Gemmobacter sp. 24YEA27: one gene and its partner. The protein of the gene in region 1 interacts with the protein of each later gene in a pairwise test. Links are inferred from orthologs where the notes say so. Each region holds a gene or a part of one and is shown on either strand. Other genes may lie near its edges.

What was found.
Region 2: the proteins of mtgA (region 1) and QNO18_RS08780 interact in binary tests that used the Escherichia coli proteins (3 or more experiments, as listed by UniProt). The link is inferred for Gemmobacter sp. 24YEA27 from one-to-one orthologs.

The regions. Positions count from the first base shown.
Region 1 is NZ_JASJPW010000001.1:375,724-385,617, forward strand. What follows is about bases 4,524-7,263. They hold mtgA (monofunctional biosynthetic peptidoglycan transglycosylase), read left to right. Parts: upstream 4,524-5,375; coding sequence 5,376-6,152; downstream 6,153-7,263. Other genes in these bases: QNO18_RS01895 (hypothetical protein), read left to right, coding at 4,524-4,608; QNO18_RS01900 (hypothetical protein), read right to left, coding at 4,686-5,168; QNO18_RS01910 (glutathione S-transferase family protein), read left to right, coding at 6,239-6,904; queG (tRNA epoxyqueuosine(34) reductase QueG), read left to right, coding at 6,956-7,263. Also shown: QNO18_RS01880 (MBL fold metallo-hydrolase), read right to left, coding at 1,062-1,937; QNO18_RS01885 (hypothetical protein), read right to left, coding at 2,206-2,691; QNO18_RS01890 (hypothetical protein), read left to right, coding at 2,908-3,066; more of QNO18_RS01895, read left to right, coding at 3,145-4,523; more of queG, read left to right, coding at 7,264-8,014; QNO18_RS01920 (hypothetical protein), read left to right, coding at 8,135-8,314; QNO18_RS01925 (organic hydroperoxide resistance protein), read left to right, coding at 8,389-8,817; QNO18_RS01930 (glyoxalase superfamily protein), read left to right, coding at 9,030-9,470; QNO18_RS01935 (branched-chain amino acid aminotransferase), read right to left, coding at 9,694-9,894. UniProt on the Escherichia coli protein: Peptidoglycan polymerase that catalyzes glycan chain elongation from lipid-linked precursors. May play a role in peptidoglycan assembly during cell division in collaboration with other cell division proteins.
Region 2 is NZ_JASJPW010000001.1:1,765,471-1,775,478, forward strand. The notes cover bases 4,981-7,834. They hold QNO18_RS08780 (penicillin-binding protein 2), read left to right. Parts: upstream 4,981-5,439; coding sequence 5,440-7,230; downstream 7,231-7,834. Other genes in these bases: QNO18_RS08775 (cell division protein FtsL), read left to right, coding at 5,071-5,436. Also shown: lepA (translation elongation factor 4), read left to right, coding at 1-361; QNO18_RS08755 (DUF1127 domain-containing protein), read right to left, coding at 1,084-1,296; QNO18_RS08760 (Mrp/NBP35 family ATP-binding protein), read left to right, coding at 1,587-2,708; QNO18_RS08765 (division/cell wall cluster transcriptional repressor MraZ), read left to right, coding at 3,565-4,068; murF (UDP-N-acetylmuramoyl-tripeptide--D-alanyl-D-alanine ligase), read left to right, coding at 8,877-10,008. UniProt on the Escherichia coli protein: Essential cell division protein that catalyzes cross-linking of the peptidoglycan cell wall at the division septum. Required for localization of FtsN.

The DNA of each region.
Region 1 (9,894 bases):
GAAAATCGCGGCGCCGCAGCCGGTCGGCATTGGTGCCAAAGCGCCCGGACGCGGGATGGACATGGGAAACCATGAGGTCGGTGGTCTCAGCTGATAAGACCAGCCCCTGCCCGCTGTCTGAGGAAGACCTGGAAAAGCCACAGCGGTGCGGGCTCCCGCTGATCTGGCCGGCCAGGGACATGGTGCGGGTCGCGCCAGAGCCCGGAGCCAATGGCCGACCGGCGTTATTCAGCGCGGAGGACGATCACAAAACCGTCCGGGCGACTGTTTTCCTGACGACAGCTTGCCAGTTTGGTTTGATGGTGAAGCTTCTGTTCGGGTTGCCATTTCGACAGATCAAGCCAAGGTCCGCCACGGGTTCGGGGCCCCCTGGCGCGGCGGCGGGCTGACGCGTATTCTCTCGATGGCCTGCCCTGCCGCGCGCACCCGCTGCGAGACCCTCAAAGCCACACAGCGCCCGGGACGACTTCGTCGGACTTACTCGGCGCGACTGGCGCCATGTGTCTTTGGCGCCATGTGTCTTTCTCGACCAGGAAAACCCGGTCCGGATATCACGCCCGAAGCAGGATCAGAGTTGCATCAGGTCAGCGGGGAAAGGGGCATCTCCTGCTGGTGCCAGACGTCTGCAAAAACGCCCAGAGACCATCCCGATAAGCAGGGCCGCAATCACCGGCCTTCACAGACTTCCGGTCAGGTGGCGGATCGCACAAAACGTCGCCACCCCGACCGGCATGACGCAAATCGTCGTGACAGGCGAGCGCTTCGACAGCCGCGCATTGCCGCAAATGCCGGCCATGCACCCGCTGAGGAGAATCCAGGGCCAGGACGCCAGCCTGTCAAACCCGCAACCAGACCCACAATGCCTAACGCAAAGGTGAAGCCCATTGCCGCCAGCACCGCGCCCGTCACGCCCTCCCGCGACGATCCCCCCTGCCCCGGGGGTCCGCTTGTGCAACGTCATCAGATGGATCATCGCAAGCCCGATCAGCCCACTACCCGCAAGGCTCGCCCAAAGGCGGAAGCCGGGCTTGCCGGCCTGCCGTCTTTGTCGGGCATGGCGGTCACTCCCAGACGGTTTTGAACAGATCGAGCGGTATTTTCAGATAGCGCGTGCCATTGGCCTCACGCTCCGGCAGACGGCCTGCATTGGTGTTCACCTGAAGCGCATGCAGGATCAGTTTCGGCATCGGCAGGGTCGCATCGCGCGCCTCGCGGACCGCGACGAAAGCGGCCTCGCCAGGGTATTTCGAGAGATGGATATTCGTTGCCCGCTGTTCAGCGACGGTGGATTCCCAGGCCGCCTCGCGCCCGCCCTGGCGGTAATCATGGCCGGTGAAAAGCCGTGTCGCATCGGGAAGTGCCAGGATCTCCTGGATCGAATGCCACAGAACCCTGGCGCTGCCGCCGGGGAAATCGGCCCGCGCCGTGCCGGTATCGGGCATGAAAATCGTGTCATGGATGAAAGCCGCATCGCCGATCACATAGCTGACTGACGCCATGGTGTGACCAGGCGAGAACATCACCCTGGCTGGGATTTCCCCGACCATGAATGTGTCGCCCTCGTCATAGAGCCTGTCCCATTGCGATCCGTCTGCGGCCAGATCGCGGTTGTAAAACCCGTTCCACAGCGCCTGAACCTTTGTCACCTTCGCCCCGATCGCTATGGGCGCGCCGGTCTGTCGTTTCAGGTAATCCGCGGCCGAGAAATGGTCGGCATGGGGATGGGTGTCGAGGATCTGGTCAAGCCGGTATCCCCGCTCTGCGACAAAGGCCAGCAGGCGGTCGGCCTCGATTGTGGCGGTCGCGCCCGACTTCTCGTCATAATCCAGCACCGGGTCGATGATGACACAGGCCTTTGTGGCGGGGTCTGCCACCACATATTGAACCGATCCGGTGCGGGCTTCGTAAAAGCCGGTGACCTCAGGACGTGGTATCATAGCTGCCTCTTCATTCCGGACAAGTACAGGCAGCCTGTCGGCTCAGGCAGAAACATATGTTTTTCCGCAGACAGGAAATCACGGAAGGGAACAATATTCTACCCGATCAGCTCATACAGGACGCTCTTCCTTTCAGATACAGGAAATCCGGGATCAGATCACGCGATCATTGCCGCCTCAGACAGGAATCTGCGCGCCGGTGGGTCGGGAAAAGCTGTCATCCACCAGGGCGGCACCGCGCATGCCAAATCCGGGTTTACGGGCCGGGCTACATGGCTGCGCTACCCCTCGGACAAGCGCGCCCGCCCCGCCGCACGGGACACAAAGCCGCGCAGCCTTGCCACCCCAGCGGATCGGGGTTGGATCGTGCCTCGGTCAGGGGGGTGAGATTTGCCGCGATCCGGGCCTCGGCGGCGCCACAGATCGCAATCATCTGGTCAAAGCTTTGCCGCGCCATCTGGCCCAAGGTGAACACGCCAGGATGTTCAAGGAGAATCGCGTCAAACCCCGCTATTCCCAAACCGGCCAGCGCCTCGCGGATCTGGCGCGCAAGGTCAGAGCCCGATTTAACACTGGGCAGGATCAACACCCTTGCGCCGCAGGCCTTCTGCGGCGGCGCCAGTTCCAGCCCGGTAAAACCCTTCTCGCCGATCTGTCCCAGGTCGGAACCATAGGCCTTGCGCCAGATCGCCGGCAGCACCGCAGAGATCGCGTGCCTCGCCTCCCCATCGGCTATTGCCGCACCATGCAGCACGAGACCCGGATCCTGCCCGAGGTGACGCCTACCACCGGCGTCACTTATGCGGTGCCGGTGCTCCCCTGGGCTGCGGGGGGGTGCCTGATATCGACCTGATCTCGACCGTCGGACAGGATCACGTCGATGTCGTGATCCTGTCGAAGAAGACGATCCGGGACATCGCGATCTTTACCCCGAAGAGCTGGTGATGCGCCCGAAACGGACGATGATGAAATGACATTCCTGCTGGCGGATGCGTCGAAATTGGGCTTTACCGCGCTGAACTATGTGACTGATCTGACCGAATTCGACCTGATCCTGGTGGCGCGAAACGTGCCGGAGGCCAGCCTTCATCGACAGCGCGACGGCGGGGCAAATGTCGGGCTGGTCTGACAGGCCTTTATCCCGCCAAAGCGCTTGATCCCGAAGCACTTGCCAGGTGTTATTGCGCTGTCCGGAACGGAGAGCGCGATGCAAGACAAACTGATCCCGACCCATTTGCCTGCCGCCCTGCTATGCGGCCTCCTCCTGTCAGCGCCCCTCGCGACCCATGCAGCCGAGATCTCGCTCATTGACCCCGCCTTGCGCGATGCGGCGGGGCTGGTATCGGGCAGCTGCAGCCTTCGCCTGAAAGGCGGGATCGAACCGGGAGATGCCGGCCGGCTTGAGGCCATTCTCGAAGATGACAGCATCGAGCGCGGACGCCCGACCAGTCTGCTGTCCGGGACCGGGGCCGAGGGCCAGGTGCTTTGCCTCAACAGCGCCGGAGGCGATGCCTCTGAGGCGCTGGCACTGGCGAAGGTGATCCGCGACAGCGCGCTTGCGACCGTGGTGCCGGATGGCGCGGAGTGTTTCGGCGCCTGCGCAGTCGCGTTCATGGCCGGGTCAGTTGCCTCCTCGAATTCGGGGGGCGGCGCGCGGATGCCAATGCGGGCGCTCCATACCGGGGGAAGGCTGGGCTTTCTGGCGCCCGATTTGCCCGATGGCAATGCCGTGCTGGACTATATGGCCGGGCTGACCGACCTGTTTTCCGGCATCGACAGCTATACGCCCACCGCCCGGTTCCATCCGCAGCTCATGGTCGGGATGCTCTCGCATCGTGATCCGGCCCATCCCTATATGATCAACACCACCGGCAAGGCCGGCCTCTATGACATCCGGCTTGCCGGAGTGCCGCCCATCGAGACCGATGAGGCCACCTGGATGCGCGCCTGCAACAATCTCTCGCTGCAGGCCAGGGGCTGGCAGGACGCGACCGATCCGGATCTGAGTTCCTGGGCCTGGCAGGTCAATCTGCCCGAAGAGGGCTATGAGCCCGAAGCCCGCCTGCCCCCCGCGACCTGGGACCTGCCGGTCGGGGGCGCGGATGAGACAGCGCCGCCCTTCTTCCGTGAAGTTCTGTCGCGGCATCACCAATGCCTGTTCTACCATGATGCCCCGGCCACGCCGCCCTATACCGCCTGGTTTGAACGGGTGAGCGAAGATTCGATGCCGCAGTACCGCCTGTTCGATCTCTGGCAGACGCTGCCGCATTACACGCCGCTGGCCGAATTGCGGGCTATGGCACGGGTGGAGCCCGCCGATTTCCGCACGCTTTACGCCAATCCGCCGGTGGACGCGCCCCATCCTGACCTGCCCGGGGTCGAGGCTTTCGCGCCCGGGCACTCGGTGCTCCTGGAAAGCGAAGAGGGACGTATTGCCTATTGGCTTGGCGAAAATGGCGCCGGCAGGGCCTATGCCTCAGGCGCGCCCGCCGCCGGTTTCCGCTACCGGATTGAGGCGGATCAGTTTTGTGTGACCCGCGAGGCGGCGGCCGAAACCTGTGGCCGGATCGTCAGCGCTGAGGATGGCGGGGCGCTTCTGAGAACCGCGACAGAGGATCTTACGATCCTCTGGATGCGGCCCGGCGATATCGGCCCGCTGTCGGCAAACTGACAGCCAGGCGTCGCGCATTTCACGACCATCGCAGGTTCAGGGAGAAACCCGGGGGCAGTCACGCCCCCGGGGCAGAATTACGGAGCCGGTGCGTCAGGCGGGGTCACCTCTGCCGGAGCATCCGGTGCCGCAGCTGGCCTGTCTTGCCCCTGGCCGGATTTGTCACGTTTAAAACCGGCCCCGCCTTTTTCGCGATCTTTGCCCCGATCCTTGCCATGGGCTTTATGGTGCTCACCGCCCCGGCCCTTTGCATGATCGCGGTCTTTGCCGGGGCCCGCTGCCGGGGTCGCGGCCAGCTTTTCGGCCAGCGGCGTGATCGCCTCGACACAGGCGGCAATTGCGGTCTCGCCACATTGTACGCTGATGGTCCGCCCGGCCCCGAAATCGAGCCGGATCATCGGAGCCCGCGCAAAGCGCGCGCCGTGACCGGAGCCGGGGCCTGCCCCCTGGTCAGCATTTTGCGCCGGGGCCGGCCCTGTAGCCTCCTGGGAAAACGCGCTCAGCGGCATCAGGGCAAGGGCACCGGCCAGCGCGGCCGGAAGAAGCTTAAGTCCTGCCATGGGAGATACTCCTTTTCATGGTCTGTTCGTTCTGGATCACGACTGTTCCACGCCCTGCCCAGGGGTTTCCGTCGGCAAGGCACCTGCGGGGCGGGAAGCGCCAGGCGGCGATCCGCCGGGCTCAGACGGCAACGCCCCGATCTGCTCCGCAGGCGCGGTGTGCCGCGCGACTTGACGCATGGCCTCTGACCAGGTCATTGCAGGATCATGTCGGACGAGATCGTTGAGCAGCCCGAGGAAAAGAAGCCGGTGGTCCGAAAACCACGGAAAAAACCCGCGGCAGGCGCGACGGGCGCTAAAAGCACGCGGCGGCGCGGGGCGTTTGCGCAGCTCCGGCGTTGGGCGCTGCGGGCGGTTCTTGGCGTCGTGGGCTTCTTCCTTGTGCTGATCATTCTGTTCAGCTTCCTGCCGCCGCCGATCAATATCTATCAGATGCAGGAAAAATGGCGGCTTGGCGCGATTGACCGGCAATGGGTGTCCTGGGACGAGATCGCGCCGGTGATGGGCCGTGCGGCCGTGGCGGCAGAAGATGCGAATTTCTGCAACCACTGGGGCTTTGACATGACCGCGATCCGGGACGCGATCAATTCGGGATCGAACCGGGGTGCATCCACCATCACGCAGCAGGTGGCGAAGAATGTCTTCCTCTGGCATGACCGCTCATACGCCCGCAAAGCCGCCGAAGCCGCGCTCACCCCGGTGATCGAGCTTTTCTGGTCGAAAGAGCGCATCCTCGAAGTCTATCTGAACGTGGCCGAATTCGACGAGGGCGTGTTCGGGGTCCAGGCGGCGGCGCGGCATTATTTCGGGGTCGATGCGAAAAACCTGTCAGCCTTGCAGGCGGCACGGCTGGCAGCGGTGCTGCCGGATCCGAAACGCCGCTCGGCCTCGAAACCCTCGGCTTTTGTGCGCAAAAGGACCGCCTCGATCATATCAGGCGCCGATACGATCCGCGCCGATGGCCGCGCCGGCTGTTTTCAGTAGCGCGCTTTTGCCGCTCTGACCGGTGCCGGGATTGATCGCCAGGCCCGCAGGGTCTAGGACAGGGGGAGTTTGCGGGCAGTAACCAGATGAACCGTCTTTATCACGTCCCCCTTTCCCCCTTTTGTCGCAAGGTGCGGCTGACCTTGGCCGAGAAGAAAATCGAGGTCGAGCTGGTCGAGGAACGCTACTGGGAACAGGGCCAGGATTTCCTGCGGCGCAATCCGGCGGGGAAAGTGCCGATTCTGCGGCTGAACGGGCGACTTCTGAGCGAAAGCCAGGCGATTTGCGAATATATCGACGAGACGGTTCTGGTGCCGCCGCTGGTGCCGAGGGATCCCGAACTGCGCTATGAGATGCGCAGGCTCTGTACCTGGTTTGACGACAAGTTCCATCACGAAGTGACGTCCAAGCTGCTTTACGAGCGGGTGAACAAGAAGCTGACGAAAGAGGGCTATCCGGATTCGAAGAATGTGAAATCCGGGTCGAGCAAGATCAAGTATCACCTTGATTATATGGCCTGGCTGCTGGACCGGCGGTCCTGGCTGGCCGGAGATGTGATGACGCTGGCGGATCTGACGGCGGCGGCGCATCTGTCGAGCCTTGATTATATCTCGGATGTCGACTGGCACCGGCATGAGGTGGTCAAGGACTGGTACGCCAAGATCAAGTCGCGCCCGTCCTTCCGGACGCTGCTGGCGGATCAGGTGCCGGGTTTCCCGCCGCCCCGGCAATATACCGATCTGGATTTCTGAAGCTGGCCGGGTGGGGGCCAGCCCCCACACCCCCGGAGTATTTGAGCCAGGATGAAAAGCAACAATCCCCTCCCTTTGAAGGAGCGGCTGCGGGAGCAGGCGCTGGCAGAGGGATTCTCGAAAATGGGGATCTGCGCGCCGGATGCGGTGCCGGGAACGGCGGCGCGGCTGAGGGAATTTCTGGAAGCCGGGCGACATGGGTCCATGGGCTGGATGGCAGAGCGCGAGCACTGGCGGGGCGCGCCCGGGGCGCTCTGGCCGGAAGCGCGATCGGTGATCATGCTGGCGGAGGTCTATACGCCTGAAGAAGATCCGCGCGCGGTGCTGGAACAGCGCGACCGGGCGGCAATCTCGGTCTATGCCCAGGGCAAGGATTACCATGATCTGGTCAAGCGGCGGCTGAAACGGCTGGGGCGCTGGCTGCTGGACCAAACGGCGGGCGAGGAGATCAAGGTTTTCGTCGATACCGCGCCGGTGATGGAGAAGCCACTGGCCGAGGCGGCGGGTCTGGGCTGGCAAGGGAAACATACGAACCTCCTCAGCCGCGATCTGGGGAACTGGTTCTTTCTCGGCTCGATCTTCACCACGCTTGATCTGCCGAAAGATGCCGCAGAGGTCTCGCATTGCGGCTCCTGCCGGGCCTGTCTGTCCGCCTGCCCTACCGATGCCTTTCCCGCGCCCTATCAGCTGGATGCGCGGCGCTGCATTTCCTATCTGACCATCGAGCATAAGGGTCCGGTGGACGAAGACTTGCGCGCCCGGATGGGCAACCGGATCTATGGCTGCGATGATTGTCTTGCCGCCTGCCCCTGGAACAAATTCGCGCAGCAGGCCAAAGAGATCGGCTATCAGCCGAAGGTCGGGGCACCAGAACTCGCCGAGCTTGCGACGCTGGATGATGCCGGATTTCGCGCGCGCTTTGCCGGCAGCCCGATCAAGCGGATCGGCCGCGACCGTTTCATCCGCAACGTGCTTTACGCCATCGGCAATTCGGCAGACGCTGGCCTCGCCAGCGCCGCCGGGGCGCTGTGTGCGGACCCGGATCCGGTCGTTGCCGATGCGGCGAGATGGGCCCTGAGCCGGCTGACCAATTCCGGGCCCGGCCGCTGACCAGGCCGGAACCGGCCGGATGGGGTGAGGCTCGCGGAAAACGCCTGATTGCAGGCTTGGGATATAAGGCGGCCTGTGCCAGACTGCCTGCGGTAACGCAGCACATGTGAGGAGGACGTTATGAGCAGGCATCTTGCCGACAAACGCACAGCCACCACCGGCGCGAGGGTCAAGGCCTTTCTGAACATCGCCCGCAGCAAGGGCGAGACCGGGCGCGACACATTCCACAAGCCGCGCGAGGGCGCCGGCCCCGCCCGGATGCAGCAATTCCTGCGGATCGCACGCGGCCGCACGGTCTGAGCCCCATTCGGATGACCAGGCGCTCGGATGCCCCGGCCCGGCCATAAGCACCGGGCCATTTCAAAGGAGTGAGCATGTCTGTCGACGTGAAATACAAGACTTCGGCCAAAGCCACGGGCGGCGGCCGCAACGGGGTGGCAGGGCTCGAGAACGGCCAGCTCACCGTCACCATGGCCAGCCCGAAAGAACTGGGCGGATCGGGTCTCGGGCATAATCCCGAAGAGCTGTTCGCCACCGGCTATGCCGCCTGCTATCTGGGTGCGATGCGCTTTGCAGCCGGGTCCGAAAAGCTGGGAACGGTGCCGGATACGGCAACCGTGAAGGCAGAGGTCGGGATTGGCCCGCGTTCGGACGGGGGATTTGGCCTGAAGGTGACGCTGACGGTCAGCCTGCCGGGCCTGGAGCGCGACGTGGCCGAAAAGATCGTCGAGCGCGGGCATTTCATCTGCCCCTATTCCAATGCGACCCGGGGCAATATCGAGGTCGAAACCGTTCTGGCCTGAGCCGGTCGGAACGGATCGGGCCGGATCCGGCTTGACGATGACAGCATCTGCACCTATCTGGGCGGCAGGGTTCCGGTCCCTGCCGCCTGCAGGCTTTTCGCCACGGTGAAACCGGAAAGACCGATCCGCCGCTTCTGTTTCAGGCCGGGTTCGATGGCAATGCAGGCTCCATCCCAGATCTCCCGGCGCTCTGAATAAGGATGCCAAGGCAGATGGAACACAGAGTTTCTGCAATACCAGGCCTCGAAGAGGCAAAGACGCAGGCGAAAGCCCTGCGCAGTGAACTGGCCCGCCAGGGTCAGGAGATCAGCCATTCCGCCGCGCTGGAACTGGTGGCAAAGGCGCATGGCTTTCACGACTGGAACACGCTTCATGCAAGGGCCGGCAACCGGCCACAGCCGCCGGTGCGACTGGGAGACATCACTGCCGGGCGCTATCTGGGTCAGGATTTCCTCGCCGAGGTGATCGGGGTCACGGCGCTGTCCGAGGGCCGTTATGAGGTCGAGTTGCAGCTGGATCAGGCGGTCGATGTGGTGACATTCGACAGTTTCTCGAATTTCCGCAGCCGGATCCGCAAAGTGGTCGATGCCTCGGGGCGATCATTTGACCGCACCTCAGACGGAGCGCCGCATCTGGTCCTGCGCGCGCCTTAAACACGACAGCCTCGGATTGCAGAACGCAGCTCGGGTCACCAGATTCACGCGCCGCAATATGCCGTTGCCCCCTATGCGTGTCTCTGTATCTGAAATCCCCGGTGAAACGCTGATCTTACAGCGCAAGGCGGTCCTGCGCGCCATGGCAAGGGTCTGTCGCGACGGACCAAACAAAAGCGGCGGAGCAAATGCTCCGCCGCTTTCCATTTCATGATGCCAGGCATTACGCGCGGACGTGGCGCTCATAGGTTTCCGCGATGTCGCGGGCGATAGCACCGACTTCGAATTTAAAGCCGCCAATCTCACCGACCGGGGTGACCTCGGCGGCGGTGCCGGTCAGCCAGCATTGTTCGAAATCGGCAAGCTCGGTCGGCATGATATGGCGCTCATGCACGGTGAGGCCCTTTTCCTTCAGCAGACCGAT
Region 2 (10,008 bases), 1.4 Mb from region 1 along the record:
GGACAATCTCGTGAAAATGTCGATCATGGTGAATGAAGAACCGGTGGATGCGCTGGCGATGATGGTTCACCGTGACCGCGCCGAGGCGCGGGGCCGGGTGATGGTCGAAAAGCTGAAAGAGCTGATCCCGCGCCATATGTTCAAGATCCCGATCCAGGCGGCGATTGGCGCAAGGGTGATTGCGCGCGAAACCCTCTCGGCGATGCGCAAGGACGTGACCGCGAAATGCTATGGCGGCGACGCGACGCGCAAACGCAAGCTTCTGGACAAGCAGAAGGAAGGCAAAAAGAAGATGCGGCAGTTCGGCAAGGTCGAGATTCCGCAGACCGCCTTCATCCAGGCGCTCAAGATGGACAATTGACGGGCAGCTTGTCCGTTCAGAATCAAAAAGGCCGGCACTTGCGCCGGCCTTTTTGATTCTGGCCCGCCGAAACTGGCCAATGCTGCAACCGGTTTGTTCCGCTGCGCGCCAGTCCCTTGGCCCGGCCCTGAGCGCCTTGGCCCGGCCCTGGCATCTTTAACGGTGAAAAAGGGAGGGGAGGGCGGCGGTCCCGAGGGAGGAGGAGAGGGACCGCCGCAAGTTCCGGTGGCGCAAGGGAGGAGGAGAGCGCCGCCGAACCGATCGGACACCAGGCACAGGCCTGTGCCCTATTGGGAGGGCGCAGCGGCTCCGGGGAGGAGGAGAGGAGCCGCCGCGCTTTCCGGAGACCCCAGGGAGGAGGAGAGGGGCTCCGAACTCGTCTGGCCCGGGCGTCACAAGGACGAGGGGCCACTATTTTGCGCAGCGGCTCCAGGGAGGAGGAGGGGAGCCGCTGCTGTTTCCGGAGGCCCCAAGGGAGGAGGAGAGGGGCTCCGAACTCGTCTGGCCCGGCGCATAAGCGCGCTGCAGGCCGGTATCTGATGCGGCGACCCCAGGGAGGAGGAGGGGGCCGCCGCTGGTTCGAAGGCCCGAGGGAGGAGGAGTGGGCCACCGAATGGAGCGGGCATTGCTGCCCTTTAAAAGCTGGCGCCACCTGGGAGGAGGGCGGCGGCGCCATTTTCACGCCGGATCAAGGGAGGAGGAGGGGATCCGGAGCGGGAAACTTATTTGCCGTAAGCGGCTTCGCGGGCAACTTCGGTGATCATGGCGCGGGACAGGCCCAGATCCGACAGATCACGATCCGAGAGCGAACGAAGCTCTTCAAGGGTCCGCGAGTAGAGTTTACGACGTGCGATTGCGTTGCGCAGGGCCTCGACAACATCGCCGAAGAGAGAGGGCCGGGCCAAAGCGGCGCGGGAGGTGTTCACATATGCCATTTCATCAAGCCTTTGCGTCAGGATCGGCGGTGGTCTTGCCAGGTTTGGCGGATCTTCGTGCCGGTCTGTTGCTTTCCGTTGTCGCTAACATGCGGGTTTTTCTGCGTTTGCACAATAGACGGCCCGGCAATGCTGCCATGCAGCAATCGCATGGCTGTTTTCGGGGCTATGTCATTGATATGAACAGATATGGTTAAAGATCAGGCAGTCTGCGAACAGATATTTCTCCGCCCCTTGCCCTTTTCGCAAAAACTGCCGAGTCTCAGCCAGCGATTTGTCCGGAGAGAGCGATGACAGCCACGCGTGAAGCGGTAACGGAGATTCTGGCGGGGATTGCCCTGCCAGGGGGCGGCACCCTGGTGTCGCGCGATTTGATTCGCGCGCTCTCGGTAGATGGTGGCGTGGTGCGCTTCGTCATCGAGGCGGAAAGCGCAGACCAGGCGCGGGCGCTCGCGCCGGTCCAGGCGGCGGCTGAGGCGGCGCTGAAGGCGCTGCCGGGGATCACCTCGGTCCAGGTGGTGATGACGGCGCATGGCCCGGCGGCGAAAGCGGCCCCGAAACCTGCGGGGCCGGTGGTGCGCAGCTCGGGCGCGGCGGGCGAGCCGCCCAGTCTGAAGATCGGCGGTCATCCGACGCCGCAGCAGGGCGGGCCGCAAAAGCTCTCGGGGATCGACCGTATTATCGCGATCGGCTCGGGCAAGGGCGGCGTCGGCAAGTCGACGGTCAGCTCGAACCTTGCGGTGGCACTGGCGAAACAGGGGCGGCGCGTGGGCCTGCTGGACGCAGATATATACGGGCCGAGCCAGGCGCGGATGATGGGGGTCTCGAAACGCCCGTCTTCCGTCGATGGCAAGATCATCGAGCCGGTGGTCGCGCATGGCGTGACCATGATGTCGATGGGGCTTTTGCTGAAAGAGGGCGAGGCGGTGGTCTGGCGCGGCCCGATGCTGATGGGGGCGATCCAGCAGCTTTTGTCCCAGGTGGCCTGGGGCGAGCTGGATATCCTTCTGATCGACCTGCCGCCCGGCACGGGTGACGTGCAGCTGTCGTTGTCGCAGCGCGTGCAGCTGACCGGCGCGCTGGTGGTCTCGACGCCGCAGGATGTGGCGCTGATCGACGCTCTGAAGGCCATCGATATGTTCAACAAGCTGAAAACGCCGATCCTTGGCCTGATCGAGAACATGTCCTCTTATATCTGCCCCAATTGCGGCCATGAGGCGCATATCTTTGGCCATGGCGGCGTCCCTGCCGAAGCGCAGCGCCTGAACATCCCCTTCCTCGGCGAGCTGCCACTGGCGCTGGATGTGCGGGTGGCGGGCGATGCCGGCGCGCCGATTGCCACCGGCGATGGTCCGCTGGCCGAGGCCTATGACCGTCTCGCGCGGCGCCTGATCGACGGCAATATGGCCTGACGGCCCCTGTCACCGGCAGGCGCCCCCTGCGCCGCGCCGATCCCTGAGCCCTGAAAACCCCGCCACCCATCCCCGGTGGCGGGGTTTTGCTTCACTGGCCCCCTCTGATCGCCGCCGGGGCGCGCAGGCGGCTCAGGGATGGGATGGGATGGAACTGCGGGTCTCCGAATCAATCGACATGGAATTTCATGGAACTGAAGAGATGATTTCACCTCAGACGGGTGAATCTCCGGGATTGAGAGGGGTGCTGCGTGTATGTGATCGGCAATGATGCGCTGCCTTTTGCGGAGGTTGCGCCCTGATCCTGAAAAAACTTCGACCCTCCGGGATTACATGGGTTTGGCTGGTTTCTCCAATATATCGACAGTAACGCAAACGAGAGCCATAGATATAGTGTCGTGATGAGGCGTGAGGGCCACAATATCCTGTTTTCCCATCCCATCCCGGACAAGATATTGCCATCATGGTCCAACATTTCCCTTGTCAGACCATGAAATCCCAGGCATGTTGAGGGCACGGAAGATGAGACGGGCAAACAAAGACGTCAGGGGCGGACGAAGACCCCGAACAAAGGCGAAAAAAGGCAGCTCATACAGGCAAACCCTTTCATCGGACGACAGAGATCCGGCGCGCGAGCGAGCAGACATCTCCCCCAGGTGGCGCGCGTAGCTGGACGCCCAGCGATGGGACAGAGGCGGATCGGACAGTGGCAGCAGTCCGATCCGCCCATTTCATTTCTGGACCATGAGATTTCGGCCGACGGGCCAGAAGACCACCGCCGCAAGGCGCATTTCATCGGGCCGCAAGGCTCAGGGACAAACGCGAAAACTGACGCAACAAGGGCCGGCACAAAGCAATGGCTGAGGCATTCAGAGGCGAGTTCTACCAGAAGGTAGATGCAAAGGCGCGGGTTTCGATCCCGGCGCCTTTTCGCCGTATTCTGGAAGCCGGCGATGCCGGGGCAGGGACCTCGCGCCCGCGTGTTGTGATGGTCTATGGTGGCCGCGCCGGCCAGGCCTATGTCGAATGCTATTCCGTCGGGCAGATGGCCGTGATGGAAGACAAGATCCGCAGGCTCGCCCCCGGTACGCCGCAGCGCAAGGCGCTTGAGCGCAACTACATCACCCTCTCGCAGACCGTTGAAATCGATGATGATGGCCGTCTCGTGCTGCCGCAGAAGGTGCGCGAGCGGATCGGCCTGACCGATGCCGGCGAGGCCTGTTTTGCGGGCGCGCTGGACACGTTCCAGATCTGGCTGCGCGATACCTATGATACGGAAATGGCGGCACAGGAAGAGATCGATCTCGACCTGCCCGATGGCGCGGATCTCCTCTCGCTCCTGCCGCATGACGGAGTGTAAGCGATGGCAGGAAGCGCACCGCATATCCCGGTGCTCCTCAGGCCCTTGCTTGCGGCGTCAGCCCCGGTCGAAGGCTTCTGGATTGATGGCACGTTCGGGCAGGGGGCTATGCAAAGGGCCTGATCGGCGCGGGAGCGTCGCGGGTGCTGGGCATCGACCGCGATCCGCTGGCGCATCAGATGGCGGCGTCCTGGCTGCCGGAGTTCGGCGGGCGCATCGCGCTGGCGCAGGGCACGTTTTCAGATCTGGATACTCTGGCCGGTGAGGCGGCGGATGGGGTCGTCCTTGATATCGGCGTGTCGTCGATGCAGATTGACGAGGCAGAGCGCGGGTTTTCCTTTCAGAAAGACGGCCCGCTTGACATGCGGATGAGCCAGGACGGGCCATCGGCTGCCGATCTGGTGAATACCGCAGGCGAGGAATATCTCGCGGATATTCTTTATAATTACGGTGAAGAACGTGCCTCGCGCCGCATCGCGCGCGCGATTGTGGCCGCGCGTGAGACCAGCCCTTTCACCACCACATTGCAATTGGCCGAGGTGGTGGCGAAACAGTTGCCGCGCCCCAAATTCGGCGAAAGCCATCCGGCGACCCGCAGTTTCCAGGCGATCCGCATCGCGGTGAATGCCGAATTCGACCAGCTGGCCGAAGGCCTGGCGGCGGCAGAGCGCATCCTGAAACCCGGCGGGCGGCTGGCGGTGGTGACCTTCCACAGCCTCGAAGACCGCATCGTCAAGCGGTTCTTCCAGCAGGCCTCCGGCGCCGAACCCGCTGCCAACCGCTATGCGCCGGCGCGGGATGCTGTCACCCCGCGCTTTCGGCTTGCGTCGAAGAAGGCCATCGGCCCCGATGACGAAGAACTTGCCGCCAATCCGCGCGCGCGGTCTGCGAAGCTTCGCATCGGCATTCGCACGGATGCGCCGGCCCTGGCCGCCGATCCGGCGGCGCTCGGGCTTCCCCGGTTTCATGTGACCCGTAACTCGCAAAAAGGACGGTCCTGACATGCGCCCCGTGCTTTACGTTTTTACCTTCCTGTCTGTGATCGCCCTTGGCTTCTGGGCGTATCGCGAAAACTACGCCACCCAGGAAGTGCTGCGTGAGGTCCGGGGGCTGCAGCGCCAGATTGCCAGCCTGCGCGAGGGTCTGTCGGTGCAAAAGGCGGAATGGGCCTGGCTGAACCGGCCCGACCGGTTGCGGGATCTGGTTTCGCTGAATTTCGAACGCGTGCCGCTGATGCCGATGGAACCGGGTCAGTTCGGCTCCACGGCAAGCGTCGCCTATCCGGTGCCCGAGATCCCCGCGATCGAACTGCCCGACGGCGTCGGCGCGATCCGGATCACCTCGGCCACAGCAGAAGAGGGGCTCTGATCCATGCGCACACCCCTCCGCCCGCTTGCCCGTATCCTTGAGGCGCGCCAGAACGGTGAAAACCCCGATCTGATCGAGCGCGAGAATCTCGAACGCCGCCATGAGGTGATCCGCGACAAAAGCCAGCCGCGCGCGTCGGCCCGGCTGGGTCTGCTCGCTCTGGCCTTCGGCTGCGCCTATCTGACCATCGGGGTCCGGATGGGCCATCTTGCGGCCTCTGAGCCGGTCGAGCCGGTGGCGTCGGCGCCGGGGGCCGAGATTGTCGCGCAACGCGCCGATATCACGGACAGAAATGGGCGCATCCTTGCGACCAATATGACCACTTCGGCGCTTTACGCGCATCCGAAAGACATGGTCGATCCCAAAGGCTCGGCGCGCAAACTGGCCGAGATCTTTCCCGATCTGAAGGCCGAAGACCTGGAACGCCGTTTCACCGACGGGCGCCGGTTTCTCTGGGTGAGGAAGGTTCTCAGCCCCGAACAGATGCAGGCGGTGCATGAGATCGGCGATCCGGGGCTTTTGTTTGGCCCGCGGGAGATGCGGCTTTACCCGAACGGCACGCTCGCGGCGCATGTGCTGGGCGGCTATTCCTTTGGCGCAGAAGGCGTGCATTCCGCCGAAGTGATCGGTACCGCCGGGATCGAAAAGGCAATGGATGCGCGACTGCGCGATCCCGCCCAGGCCGGTCAGCCGCTGGAGCTGTCGCTTGACCTTACCGTGCAGGCCACGGTCGAAGAGGTGCTTTCCGCCGGGATTTCGATGCTGAATGCGCGCGGCGGCGCCGCGATTGTGATGGATGTGCGCACGGGTGAGATCCTCGCGCTGGCCTCGGCGCCGACATTCGACCCCAATGACCGCCCGGTGCCGCTGGTGGGCAAGGATGACGAACCCTCGGACAGCCCGCTCTTCAACCGCGCGGTGCAGGGGGTGTATGAGCTGGGGTCTGCCTTTAAGATCTTTGCCGCCGCTCAGGCGATGGAGCTGGGCCTTGTGACGCCCGACACCCTGGTCGATGCCAATGCGCCGATGACCTGGGGCAAGCACCGGATCAAGGAATTCGAGGGCAAGAATTACGGCCCGATGCTCTCGGTGCGCAAGGTGATCGAGAAATCGTCAAACGTCGGCACCGCCCATATCGCACTTATGATCGGGCCGCAGCGCCAGCAGGCCTTTCTGAAATCGCTTGGCTTCTTCGACCCGACGCCGCTCGAGCTGATCGAGGCCCCGGGCGCGAAGCCGCTGATCCCGAGGCGCTGGCCCGAGATCGTGACCATCACCACCTCTTACGGCCATGGCATGTCGGCAAGCCCGATGCATCTTGCGGCCGCCTATGCGTCGATCGCGAATGGGGGTCTTTATGTCAAGCCGACGCTCCTGAAACAGAAGGGCCCCGCCTCGGGCATCCGTGTGATGAGCGAGAAGGTCGCGAAGGAATCGGTTTCGATGCTGCGCTCGGTGGTGACCCATGGCACGGCCAGCCTTGGCGAGGTCAAAGGCTATGAGGTCGCGGGCAAGACCGGCACCGCCGACAAGCCCAAGAAATCCGGGGGCTATTACAAGGACAAGGTCATCAACACTTTCGCCTCGACCTTCCCGGCGTCAAACCCGCGCTATGTGGTGATTGTGACGCTGGATGAACCCGCTGATACGTCGGGGCCACGGCCGCTGCGCACTGCCGGCTGGACCTCTGTGCCGGTCACCGCCGAGATGATCCGCCGCATCGCGCCGCTGCTTGACGTGAGGCCGATAGTTGAACCCATCACCGGAGCTGCGCTAACAGCAGCGGCAAACTGAACGGGTGCCAGAGCTGCGGCTGCAAGCGGCAGCGAACTGAACGGGTGAAATATGGCGGGTGAAAAGCGGCTCTCGGGGCTGGGGCTGAAGGCAAGGCAAAGCAGGGATCCGGTCCTGACCGGGATCACGGCTGACAGCCGGGCGGTCAGGCCTGGCTTCCTCTTTGCGGCGCTGCCAGGCAGCCTGCGCCACGGCGCCGACTTCATCGCGACTGCGCTGGAAAAGGGGGCGACCGCGATCCTCACCGATCCGATGGGCGCGCTGATCGGGACCGAAGCGATTGGCCTGACTGACGTGGCGCTGGTCGTGGTGGACGAGCCCCGCGAGGCTCTTGCCCGTGCCGCCGCGCTCTGGTCGGGGGCGCAGCCTGCGGTCATGGCGGCGGTCACCGGCACCAACGGGAAGACCTCTGTGTCGACCTTCACCCGTCAGATCTGGCAGGCGCTTGGACATGCCGCGATCAATATCGGCACGACCGGGTCGAAGGCGACTGGCAGGCGCCATCCGCCCATACAACCCCCGACCCGGTGACCCTGCATGCCATGCTCGCAGATGCGGCGGGTGACGGCATCACCCATGCCGTGATGGAGGCCTCCTCGCATGGGCTCGACCAGCGCCGCCTCGAAGGCGTGCGGCTGAAAGCGGCGGGCTTCACCAATCTGACCCAGGACCATCTCGACTATCACCACACGATGGAGGCCTATTTTACCGCGAAAGCCGGTCTCTTCACCCGGCTTCTTCCCGATGATGCGGTGGCGGTGATCAATCTCGACGGTGCTTATGGCCCGGAAATGGCCGAGCTTGCCGAAGCGCGCGGCCTGCCGGTGCTGCGCGTCGGGCGGGGCGAAACCGGCCCGCTCCCCGATCTGCAGATAAAAGCGATCCGCCCCGATGCCACGGGCCAGGAATTGCGGCTTTTGTGGCAGGGCAAACCCTTCCAGGCGCGGCTGAGCCTGACCGGCTCCTTCCAGGCGGAAAATGTTGCGCTCGCGGCGGGCCTTGTGATCGCCTGCGGCGAGAAACCGGATCGTGTGATGGAGGCTCTGCCCGGCCTCAAAGGCGTGCGCGGCCGGATGGAACTGGCCGCGACCCGCAGAAATGGCGCGCCGGTCTATGTCGATTACGCCCATACGCCCGATGCCATCGCCACCGCGCTGCAAGGCCTGCGCCCGCATGTCATGGGCCGGCTGATCGTGGTCTTCGGCGCCGGCGGCGACCGCGACCGCACGAAACGCCCGCTGATGGGCGCGGCCGCACAGGCCAATGCCGATATCCTCTTCGTGACCGACGACAATCCGCGTTCTGAAGAGCCCGCCGCCATCCGCGCCGAGATCATGGCCGCCTGCCCCGAGGCCAATGAGGTCGGCGACCGCGCCGAGGCGATCCTGCGCGCCGTCGACGCGCTCCTCCCCGGCGACGCCCTGCTGATTGCGGGCAAAGGCCATGAAACCGGCCAGATCATCAAAGGCGAAGTCTATCCTTTCGACGATGTCGAACAGGCCTCGGTCGCCACCGCCGCGCTGGACGGGCTGATCTGATGCGCGACATTGCCCATTTCATCTGTCTGAAAATATCCCCGGGGGCGGCTCCGCAGGAGCCGGGGGGCAGGCAGCCCCCCGCCGCGCTCAGCCACAGGACGCAAACCGATGACCCCGCTCTGGACCTCTTCTGACGCTGTCGCTGCAACCGGCGGCCGCACGACGGGCGCCTGGACGGCGACCGGTGTCTCGATCGACACTCGCACGCTGCAACCGGGCGATCTCTTTGTGGCACTTGCCGCAGCGCGGGACGGCCATGATTTCGTGGCTCAGGCACTGGAAAAAGGCGCGAGCGCCGCACTCGTCTCCCATATCCCCGAGGGGGGCAGCCCGGACGCTCCCCTGCTGGTCGTCGCGGATGTCCTTCAGGGCCTCGAAGCCCTCGGGCGCGCCGCCCGCGCCCGCACGAAAGCCCGGGTGATCGGTGTCACCGGCTCGGTCGGCAAGACCTCGACCAAGGAAATGCTGCGCGCCATGCTTTCAGGCCAGGGCGTGACCCATGCGGCCGAGGCCAGCTATAACAACCACTGGGGCGTGCCGCTGACCCTCGCCCGGATGCCGGCCGACAGCGATTTCGCCGTGATCGAGATTGGCATGTCGAACCCCGGCGAGATCGCGCCGCTTGCGCGCCTTGCCCGCCCGCATGTCGCGCTGATCACCACTGTCGCCCCGGCCCATATGGCCTCCTTCGGCTCTCTCGATGGGATCGCCCGCGAAAAAGGCACGATTTTCCAGGGGCTGGAGCCGGGCGGCACCGCCGTGATCAATATGGATCTCGACAGCACGCCGGTCCTCACCGCGCTGGCCGAAGCCGCCGGCGCGCAGATCCTTGGCTTTGGCCGTGCCAGGGCCGCCGGCTGGCATCTCGACGAGGTCCGGCCGGGCGATGAGATCACCGTGGTCCGCGCCAGCCATGACGGGCAGATGAGCCTTTTCCGCATAGCGTCGCCCGGTGCGCATTTCGCGATGAACGCGCTTGGTGCGCTGGCCTCGGTCGCAGCGCTTGGCGCCGATCCGGTGCTGGCCGCGCATGATCTCGGGCGCTGGCAGCCCCCCTCGGGGCGCGGCACCCGAGAGCGGATCGAGCTGGACGTGGTGGAAGAGACCTTCTTCGATCTGATCGATGACAGTTTCAACGCGAACCCTGCTTCGCTGGCCGCCAGCCTCGATATGCTGATCCGGACGAAACCGATTGACGGGATCGGCGCGCTTGGCGCCGGCCGACGCATCGCCATTCTCG